Regions from separate parts of the Acidovorax sp. 69 genome, predicted to be linked through region 3. Evidence: predicted binding sites of a transcription regulator. Region 3 holds the regulator's gene; each other region holds the start of a gene.

Region 1 (3,274 bases), 2.1 Mb from region 3:
TTGTTTGGCGACGGCCACTGGCCGGGCGCCCATGCCCACCACATAACGGGCAACGATGTGGCGCTGATCGCACCGCGCGCCAAAGTGGCTGACTGGGCCATCCATACCCCGCGCGACGTCGCCCAACACACCCTGCTGCGCCATGTCACGGTGCCCGAGGCCTGGCTGCGCTGGAGCGAGACCCATGCCGTCGAAGGCGCCATCGACCCCCTGGCGGGCCCGCAGTTTGACCAGTTTCAGACCATGATCCGCGCGGTGCAAGCAGGCATGGGCCTGGCGCTGGTGCCCCGTTGCCTGGTGCAAGACGAGATCACGGCGGGCCTGGTGCGCGAGCCTTTGGCCGATGCCGCCCTGCGTGGTGGTTATCAAAGCGACATGGGCTACTGGTTTTGTTACCCCGAAGGGCGCACGCAGTTGCATGCGCTGCAGTGCTTTCGGCAGTGGCTGCTGGCCTGCGCCGAGCCTGTGGGGGCTATCGACGCAGCAACGCTGCTTCAACCACCGGCTGCACCGGCGTAGGCCTCCAGCCCAATGGCCACCACGGTGGCCACGTCCTGCCCTACCTCCTCGCGAAACTCGGCTTCGGCCTGCGCCACCGCATCCCGAAAGGCCTGCAACCAGGCCAGGCCCGTGGGCGTGAAACACACCCGGCGTGCCCGCGCATCCAGCGGGTCGGCTGCACGGGTGACCAGCCCCCAGGCCTCGCACTGATCCACCAGGTTGGCCATGGCCTGCTTGGTCATGCCCGCGCGCTGGGCCAGATCGGTCAGCCGGTCGCCTTGCAGCGCCAGGTGGCGGGTGATGTGCACGTGCGCAGCCGTCACCTGGTCGCGTGCCGCCAAGTTAGACAGTGCCAGTGGCACCTCGACATTGCGCGCCATGAGCTGCAGCACCCGCGCATCAAAGCGGCGCATGGCGTGGCCGAACAGGCGGCCCAGGTGGGTCTGGCGCCAGCCATCTTCGGCGGTAGATGGGGGGACAAATTCAGGCATGGTCAATTGTCAGGCAAACTGACTAAATTATCCTTGAAAGCCCCACAACAGCTCGCATAAACTACTGTTCAAGCATCCAGCCTGTGATTAACCGCAGAGCGATGCAACCATCTAACCTGTTGTTTCTCAAGGAGTTTTCTCATGGACGTCGCAGTCAAAGGCACCAACCCCGCATTGCCAGTGAACACCGAAAAGGCCAAGGCCCTGGCCGCCGCGCTCGCTCAGATCGAGAAACAATTTGGCAAGGGCACGATCATGCGCCTAGGCGAAGGCGAGGTGATCGAGGACATCCAGGTCGTCTCCACCGGCTCGCTGGGCCTGGACATTGCGCTGGGCGTGGGCGGCCTGCCCCGTGGCCGCGTGGTCGAAATCTACGGCCCGGAATCGTCGGGCAAGACCACGCTCACACTGCAAGTGATCGCCGAAATGCAAAAGCAGGGCGGCACCTGCGCGTTTGTCGACGCCGAGCACGCCCTGGATGTGCAATACGCCCAGAAGCTGGGTGTGCAGCTGTCCGACCTGCTGATCAGCCAGCCGGATACCGGCGAGCAAGCGCTGGAGATTGTGGACAGCCTGGTGCGCTCCGGCGCCGTGGACCTGATCGTCATCGACTCGGTCGCCGCACTCACCCCCAAGGCTGAAATCGAAGGCGAAATGGGCGACAGCCTGCCCGGCCTGCAGGCCCGTCTGATGAGCCAGGCGCTGCGCAAGCTGACCAGCACCATCAAGAAGACCAACTGCATGGTCATCTTCATCAACCAGATCCGCATGAAGATTGGCGTGATGTTCGGCAGCCCTGAAACCACCACCGGCGGTAATGCGCTGAAGTTCTACGCCTCGGTACGCCTCGATATCCGCCGCACCGGCACCATCAAGAAGGGCGACGAGGCCATCGGCAACGAAACCAAGGTCAAGGTGGTCAAGAACAAGGTGAGCCCCCCGTTCAAGACGGCCGAGTTCGACATTCTGTTTGGCGAGGGCATCAGCCGCGAAGGCGAAATCATCGACATGGGCGTGAACGCCAAGATCGTTGAAAAGGCCGGCGCTTGGTACGCCTACAACGGCGAAAAGATCGGCCAAGGCCGCGACAACGCCCGTGAGTTCCTGCGCGAAAACGCCGACCTGGCCCACGAGATTGAAAACAAGGTGCGCGAAAGCCTGGGCATCGCCTTGCTGCCGCCTCTGGCAGGCGCAGCGCCTGTGGCCAAGCCCGCCAAGGGCGAGAAGGCGGACAAAGCCGACAAGGAAGACAAATAAGCAGCCGGCAGGGGCACGCCAATAATTGGAGTCAAATTGCCCTCTAGCGCTTATTCAATAAGCGCTGGCAGCTATTGATTTCATACCCATTGGCTGCCATGACCCATGGGCTTTGACACCCTCTCCCTCAAAGGCCGCGCGCTGCGGCTGCTCAGCCAGCGCGAGCATTCGCGGGCCGAGCTGATCAAAAAGCTGGCCCCGCATGTGCAAGACGGTGAAGACCTTTCGGCCGTGCTCGACGAACTACAGGCCAAGGACTTCATCAATGAAACCCGGGTGCTGGAGTCGGTGGTGCACCGCCGTGCCAGCCGCCTGGGGGGAGCGCGCATTCGCCAGGAGCTGCAGGCCAAGGGACTGGCGGGCGAGGCCATTCAGAACGCCGTGGCGCAGTTGCAGGCCAGTGAACTCGACCGCGCCCGCAGCGTGTGGGCGCGCAAGTTTGTGCAACCCCCCCAGACGCCCCAGGAGAGCGCGAAGCAGACCCGTTTCCTGCTCACGCGCGGCTTCTCGGGCGACGTGGTGCGGCGTGTGCTGCGTGGCACGGTGGATGGTGATGACACCTGACCCCACCTGCCACTCACTCGGATATTTCAGTCTTTTTAGATGCCTGCGCTTGTTGACTAAGCGTGAGCAGCTATCAAACAAGAAGCAAAACCGGCTACTGCAGCACCAGTTCGACGCGGCGGTTCTTCGCCCGGCCACCGTCGCTGCCATTGGATGCCACCGGCGCCAGGCTGGCCACGCCGTTGGCGGTCAGGCGGTCGCGGGCAATGCCGTAGTCCTTGGCCAGCGCGGCCGCTACGGCATCAGCGCGGCGCCGGCTCAGGTCGAGGTTGGCGGGCAGGTTGCCCACGTTGTCGGTGTGCCCCACCACGTGGAGCTTGAGGCCCGTTTGCTGTTTGAGCAGGCCGCCGATCTGGTCGAGTGAAGCCTTGCTCTCCGCCTTGATGTCGGCCTTGCCGGTATCAAAAAGAATGCCGTAAATGGCGACCTTGCCATTGGCGTCGAGCCCCTTGGCGATCTCG
Region 2 (3,274 bases), 590 kb from region 3:
GCAGAGCGGTCCACGCCCACTACGCGGTGCCCTCTGCCATGCAGCCATCGCAGATGGCGCCCCGCGCCGCAGGCGACATCCAGTGCGGTGCCGCCCGGCGCGATCAGGTGGGCCCAGCGGCGGACCCAGTCGGACGGTGCTTCAGTTCCGTGCATAGTGCTATTGAAAGTGTAGCTACCAGTGCTTGATCGACAAGCGCGAGAGGCCAAAAAGGCCTGAAATCTTCACGGAGGCGGTCAGAAACACGCCCACATCTGGTCAGCCAGCATCACCATGAACTCGGGCACCGTGTACATGCCAAATACGATCAGGCACAGCAGCACGGCCACAGCCCAGCCCAACCAGCGCAGGGCACTTGGTAAGGGTTTGGGGGCAGGGCGGGCTGCGTCGAGCTCATCAGTGTGCATGGCGTATCAGGCAGGCTGTGGAGCGCTGCGTGGGATGGGGCTTTCCTTGACGGGCAGGTTCACGAGCCCTGCAAACACGCCCAGGCCGATGGCGATGTACCAGACGATATCGTAGTTGCCTGTGGCGTCATACAGGTAGCCGCCCAACCACACGCCCATGAAGCTGCCGATCTGGTGGCTGAAGAACACAAAGCCACCCAGCATCGACAGATGCTGCACCCCAAAAATCTGGGCAATGGTGGCATTGGTCGGGGGGATGGTGGACAGCCAGAGCGTACCCATCACAGCCGAGAACACATACACCGACAGGGGCGAGAGCGGCACCACCAGAAACACACTGATCGCCACCGCACGGGCCAGATAGATGAACGCCAGGATATAGCGTTTGGGCATGCGCTGGCCCAGCGTGCCCGCGATGTAAGTGCCGAACACGTTGAACAGGCCAATCAGCGCCAGCGCATAGCTGGCCACTTGCGGCGAGAGGCCGTGGTCCTTGAGGTAGCTGGGCATGTGCACGCCGATGAACACCACCTGAAAGCCGCACACGAAGTAGCCCGCCATCAACAGGTTGAAGCTGGGATAGCGGAACGCCTCGCCCAGGGCCTGCACGATGGTCTGCTCCCGCTTGGCAGGCGCAGCGCCTTTGAACCCGGGTTCACGCAGGCCAAAGGCCAGCGGCACGATCAGCAGAACCGCCATCGACAAGACCAGCAGTGCCTGCTGCCACCCCAGCCCGGCAATCAGCCAGCCTTCGACAGGCACCATCAGAAACTGGCCAAACGAGCCCGCAGCCGCCGCCACACCCATGGCCCAGGAGCGGCGCTCTGGCGCAATCTGGCGCCCCAGCACGCCGTAGATCACGGCGTAGGTGGTGCCGGCCTGGGCCGCACCAATCAGCACGCCCGCAGTCAATGCAAACAGGGTGGTAGTGGGTGAGAGCGCCATGCCCGCCAGGCCCAGGCCATAGAGCACCGCACCGCTGATGAGCACGCGAAAAGCGCCAAACCGGTCTGCCGCCATGCCGGCAAAGATGCCGATGACCCCCCACGAGAGGTTCTGGATGGCGATGGCCAGCGCAAACGACTGGCGCGTCCAGCCCATTTCCTGCGTGATGGGCAAGAGCCACAGCCCGAACCCGTGGCGGATGCCCATGGACAAGGTCACGATGGCCGCGCCACACGCGAGCACCTGGAACATGGACAGTTTGGGAGTATTCATATGCATGCGCAGGAATGTAGCGAGATTGGCCGAAACGCGCTGATACACCGGCGACCAATACAGTTGCTAGCAGGGGCGGCTCGCATGGAGCTGTCTTTATATCCAGCTTTTGCCGTGTTGCCGCACTACAATTCGCCGCTATGTCTGCCAAACCGTCTTCCGTGTCCGCCAGTGAATATTCCGAAGGGTCGATCCGCGTGCTCAAGGGCCTGGAGCCCGTCAAGCAACGCCCGGGCATGTACACCCGCACCGACAACCCTCTGCACATCATCCAGGAGGTGTTGGACAACGCCGCCGATGAGGCGCTGGCGGGTTACGGCAAGAAGATTCGCGTCACGCTGCATGCCGATGGTTCGGTTAGCGTAGAAGACGACGGCCGTGGCATTCCCTTTGGCATGCACCCCGAAGAAAATGCCCCGGTCATCGAGCTGGTGTTCACCCGCCTGCACGCGGGTGGCAAATTCGACAAAGGCAAGGGCGGCGCGTACAGCTTCTCGGGCGGCCTGCACGGCGTGGGCGTGAGCGTGACCAATGCACTGGCCACCCGGCTGGAGGCCACCAGCTACCGCGAAGGCAAGGCGGCGCGCCTGGTGTTTTCGGCCGGGGATGTGATTGAACCCCTGGTGGCCCGGCCGCTGGAGGCGGGCGAGCGCAAGCAGGGCACCTCGGTCCGTGTATGGCCCGACGCCAAGTATTTCGAGTCGAGCGCGTTGCCCATGGGCGAACTCACTCACCTGCTGCGCAGCAAGGCCGTGCTCATGCCGGGCGTGACGGTGCAGCTCGTCAACGAGAAAACCCGCGAGACGCAAACCTGGCAGTACAAAGGCGGCCTGCGCGACTACCTCATGCAGACGCTCAACGGCGACCCGGTGATCCCGTTGTTTGAAGGCGAGGGTTTTGCCGACCGCAACAACGAGAGCTTTGCCGAAGGCGAAGGTGCCTCTTGGTGCGTGGCCTTCACCGAAGACGGCCAGCCCGTGCGCGAGAGCTACGTCAACCTGATCCCCACCAGCGCGGGCGGCACGCACGAAAGCGGTCTGCGCGACGGCCTGTTCAATGCGGTCAAGAGCTTTATCGAGCTGCACAGCCTGCTGCCCAAGGGCGTCAAGCTGCTGCCCGAGGACGTGTTTGCCCGTGCCAGCTATGTGCTCAGTGCCAAGGTGCTCGACCCGCAGTTCCAGGGCCAGATCAAAGAGCGCCTGAACTCGCGCGACGCGGTGCGGCTGGTCAGTGGCTTTGTTCGCCCGGCGCTGGAGTTGTGGCTGAACCAGCACGTCGAATATGGCAAGAAGCTGGCCGAGCTGGCCATCCGGGCTGCGCAGACCCGCCAGAAGGCGGGCCAGAAGGTTGAAAAGCGCAAGGGCTCGGGCGTGGCCGTGTTGCCCGGCAAACTCACCGATTGCGAAAGCAAAGACATTGCGCACAACGAAGTGTTCCTGGTCGAGGGCGATTCGGCCGGCGGCAGCGCCAAGATGGGCCGTGACAAGGAAAGCCAGGCCATCCTGCCGCTGCGGGGCAAGGTGCTCAACACCTGGGAGGTGGAGCGCGACCGCCTGTTCGCCAACAATGAAATCCACGACATCTCGGTGGCCATCGGCGTAGACCCGCACGGCCCCAATGACACGCCGGATTTGAGCGGCCTGCGTTAC
Region 3 (3,274 bases):
CGCCGCGTGGCTCATAACCACCTCAACCCAGGGCCATTCGCCAGGATTTGCTATATTTTCAATAGCATCATGAACATACTTCACTTGCGCCAGAGGCCAGTTTTGCACCAAACGCACGCGTCCTTCCTCCACCCAGCCCAGGGGGCCTGCATCGCCTGAGTTGAATGCATGCACCCGATAGGGATGGATCTTCTGCACATGCCGCGCGCCATGCACCTCGCCAGCAGCAACCACCATCACCCCCGCAGCCCCCGGTGCCAGCACCACTGCCACAGCGTCCAGCATGTTTTGTGGGCCATCGGGGGTGAGGGCTGACGCAGGGCGCATCGCGCAGGTCAGCACTACGGGCTTGGGTGTATCCAGCACTTCCTGCAGAAACCACGCCGTCTCCTCCAAGGTGTCTGTGCCATGGGTGATGACCAGCCCCCGCACCTGCGGGTCCTTCAAATGGTGCGCGCAACGCAAGGCAAGCGCACGCCACACCGCGTAGTCCATGTCCTTGCTGTCAATCTGTGCCACCTGCTCCGCCACCAATGCACCGCCCGCCAACACCTGAAGGCCGGGCACTGCGGCCAGCAACTCGTCCACACCCACCTGGGCAGCGGTATAGCCAATGTTGTCCCCCGCTTGTGCCGAGGTGCCCGCAATCGTGCCTCCGGTGCCCAAAACCACAATTTTTTGCCCACTCACTTGCGTACTCCGAAAAACTGGTGAAAAATACAGTTACTGGATTAAAAAACAGTTGTTCGCCACTGTAACCGCCTGCACCGGAAACCACCATGCTCGACAACCCGAAACTCACCGCCCGCCAGCAGCAGATCCTGGATCTGATCCAGACCGCCATTGCACGCACTGGCGCGCCCCCCACCCGTGCAGAAATCGCGACCGAGCTGGGATTCAAGTCGGCCAACGCCGCCGAAGAGCATCTGCAGGCCCTCGCCCGCAAAGGCGTGATCGAACTGGTGAGCGGCACCTCGCGCGGCATCCGTCTGCGCAGCGACACTGTTCGCTCCATCAACGCGGCGCGCGGCAGCCAGTTCAACCTGCCCATTCCCGGTTTGTCGCAACTGGTGCTACCCTTGGTGGGGCGCGTCGCAGCGGGTTCGCCCATTCTCGCGCAGGAACATGTAGACCAAACCTACAGCGTGGAAAACAGCCTTTTCCAGCACAAACCCGACTACCTGCTCAAGGTGCGCGGCATGTCCATGCGCGATGCCGGCATCATGGACGGCGATCTACTGGCCGTGCAGTCCACGCGTGAAGCACGCAATGGTCAGATCATCGTGGCTCGCCTGGGCGATGATGTCACCGTCAAACGCCTGCGCCGCACCGCCACGGCCATCGAACTCCTGCCCGAAAACCCCGACTATCCGGTCATCGTCGTGCAGCCCGGCGAGCCCTTCGAAATCGAAGGCCTTGCGGTCGGTTTGATCCGCAACACCATGTTGATGTAGGCCCCAGCCTCCTGTCAGGGCCACACCGCAGGTGGCGGGCGTTTGGTGTGCTGGCAACGGCACGCCAGCCCTGCGGTGCCAGGCTCGTTTCATGCCAGTCAGTAAGTAAGTACCAGGCATGAAATCACTTTGCAATCCTGCCTATGTCCAACCCCCGACCTTCGGAGTTTTCACATGGGAATTGCATTGTTCACCCTTCCTGTATTTCGCAACCCGCTGCGCGACCTGATGCGCCGGCTTTCACTCCAAGTGCCGACTGGCGTCGCGCCAACGGGTCATCGTCCAACAACGGCATCGGCTATCCTCGACCGGCCGCAATGGAGCAACGAAGCCGGTCTCAGCAGCCGCAGCGGTGAGGACAGCCGCATCTCCCCGTCTCCCCAGCGCCCGGCGGATGCACAAGGCACACGCCCCATGCGTGGCAATTGGCCATTCACAGTCAAACCGCCAGTTCGCAGTCCCGAAGCCCCCATCCGGCCACCAGCCGCTGCCAGTCGGTCTTTTCTTTCCATCCCATCGATGGGCAGTAATCGCCACACCTTTCTTGCGTCTCTGACAGCGGATGCAAGCACGCACCAAACCACCCGGGTCCTGCGGCGAAAATCAGACTCCGGCACAGGCCGATTGGTGATCGCAGGGCGGATGGCCGATGTGTGCGCAGAACTGGACCGCATCGCCGCTTCAGAGGCCATTCAGGCATAGAACCCATCCCCAAGTCTTGCCGGGGCGCGGGCGGCAGCCTCTTGGCGCCGTTATGCAGCGCGCATTGCCAGCCACGCTGTGCCTGGCAGGAATTGCTTTGACCGAGTCAACACTCGGTCACCAAAAGCTGTGGATTTTGATGAGCAAGGCAGCCACCGGACGCGGTGCGGCTTTCCCTGCCAAGGCACAATGTCGGGATGAACATTGTGATTCTCGACGATTACCAGGATGCAGTGCGCAAACTGCATTGCGCATCTCGGCTCGACGCATACACCGCGAAGGTTTACACCAACACGGTCAAGGGACTGGGCCAGCTCTCTGTGCGACTCAAAGATGCCGACATCATCGTGCTGGTCAGAGAACGCACCCAAATCACACGGCAACTGGTCGAGAAGCTCCCGCGACTCAAGCTCATTGCGCAGACGGGCAAGATAGGGAGCCACATTGATGTGGCCGCCTGCACAGAACGTGGGATTGCCGTGGCTGAAGGCGTGGGCTCCCCGGTGGCCCCTGCAGAGCTGACATGGGCGCTGGTCATGGCATCCATGCGCAGGCTGCCCCAGTACATCTCCAATCTCAAGCATGGAGCCTGGCAACAGTCTGGACTGAAGACGGCATCCATGCCTGCCAACTTCGGTCTTGGCAATGTATTGCGCGGCAAAACGTTGGGCATCTGGGGTTATGGGCGCATCGGACAACTGGTTGCGAGCTACGGCCGGGCCTTCGGCATGAATGTACGTATCTGGGGCCGTGAAGGCTCTCGTGCGCAGGCACTGACAGACGGCTACCAGGCAGCGACCACACGCGAAGAATTTTTCTCGCAGTGCGATGTCATTTCGTTGCACCTTCGACTGAATGACGAAACACGCGGAATCATCTCGCTTGAAGACCTTTCGTGCATGAAACCAACCTCATTGCTCGTCAATACATCGCGCGCAGAGTTGATCGAACCCGATGCTCTGATCGCGGCCCTCAACCGGGGACGCCCTGGCATGGCGGCCATCGACGTGTTCGAGAGCGAGCCTATCCTGCAAGGCCATGCTTTGCTGCGGCTGGAAAACTGCATCTGCACGCCTCACATTGGCTATGTCGAACAGGACAGCTACGAGCTGTACTTT

What was found. The regulator LexA, encoded in region 3, represses DNA repair genes until DNA is damaged. The targets are predictions, from matches to a motif close to ACTGTATNNNNATACAGT.
Region 1: a site for LexA is predicted at 1,056-1,073, ahead of recA (recombinase RecA). Genes of this name have one in related genera too.
Region 2: a site for LexA is predicted at 1,715-1,732, ahead of CLU85_RS08370 (DNA topoisomerase IV subunit B). Genes of this name have one in related genera too.

What each region holds. Positions count from the first base shown of each region.
Region 1 covers NZ_PGEP01000001.1:311,310-314,583, forward strand. The annotation lists gene CLU85_RS01450 (LysR substrate-binding domain-containing protein) at 1-519, shown strand, start outside; gene CLU85_RS01455 (MarR family winged helix-turn-helix transcriptional regulator) at 495-992, opposite strand; gene recA (recombinase RecA) at 1,134-2,249, shown strand; gene recX (recombination regulator RecX) at 2,355-2,813, shown strand; gene CLU85_RS01470 (OmpA family protein) at 2,908-3,274, opposite strand, start outside.
Region 2 covers NZ_PGEP01000001.1:1,816,487-1,819,760, forward strand. The annotation lists gene CLU85_RS08360 (bifunctional 2-polyprenyl-6-hydroxyphenol methylase/3-demethylubiquinol 3-O-methyltransferase UbiG) at 1-155, opposite strand, end outside; gene CLU85_RS23100 (hypothetical protein) at 237-407, opposite strand; gene CLU85_RS08365 (MFS transporter) at 414-1,631, opposite strand; gene CLU85_RS08370 (DNA topoisomerase IV subunit B) at 1,766-3,274, shown strand, end outside.
Region 3 covers NZ_PGEP01000001.1:2,410,257-2,413,530, reverse strand. The annotation lists gene CLU85_RS11075 (asparaginase) at 1-690, opposite strand, end outside; gene lexA (transcriptional repressor LexA) at 780-1,454, shown strand; gene CLU85_RS22990 (hypothetical protein) at 1,629-2,156, shown strand; gene CLU85_RS11060 (D-2-hydroxyacid dehydrogenase family protein) at 2,354-3,274, shown strand, end outside.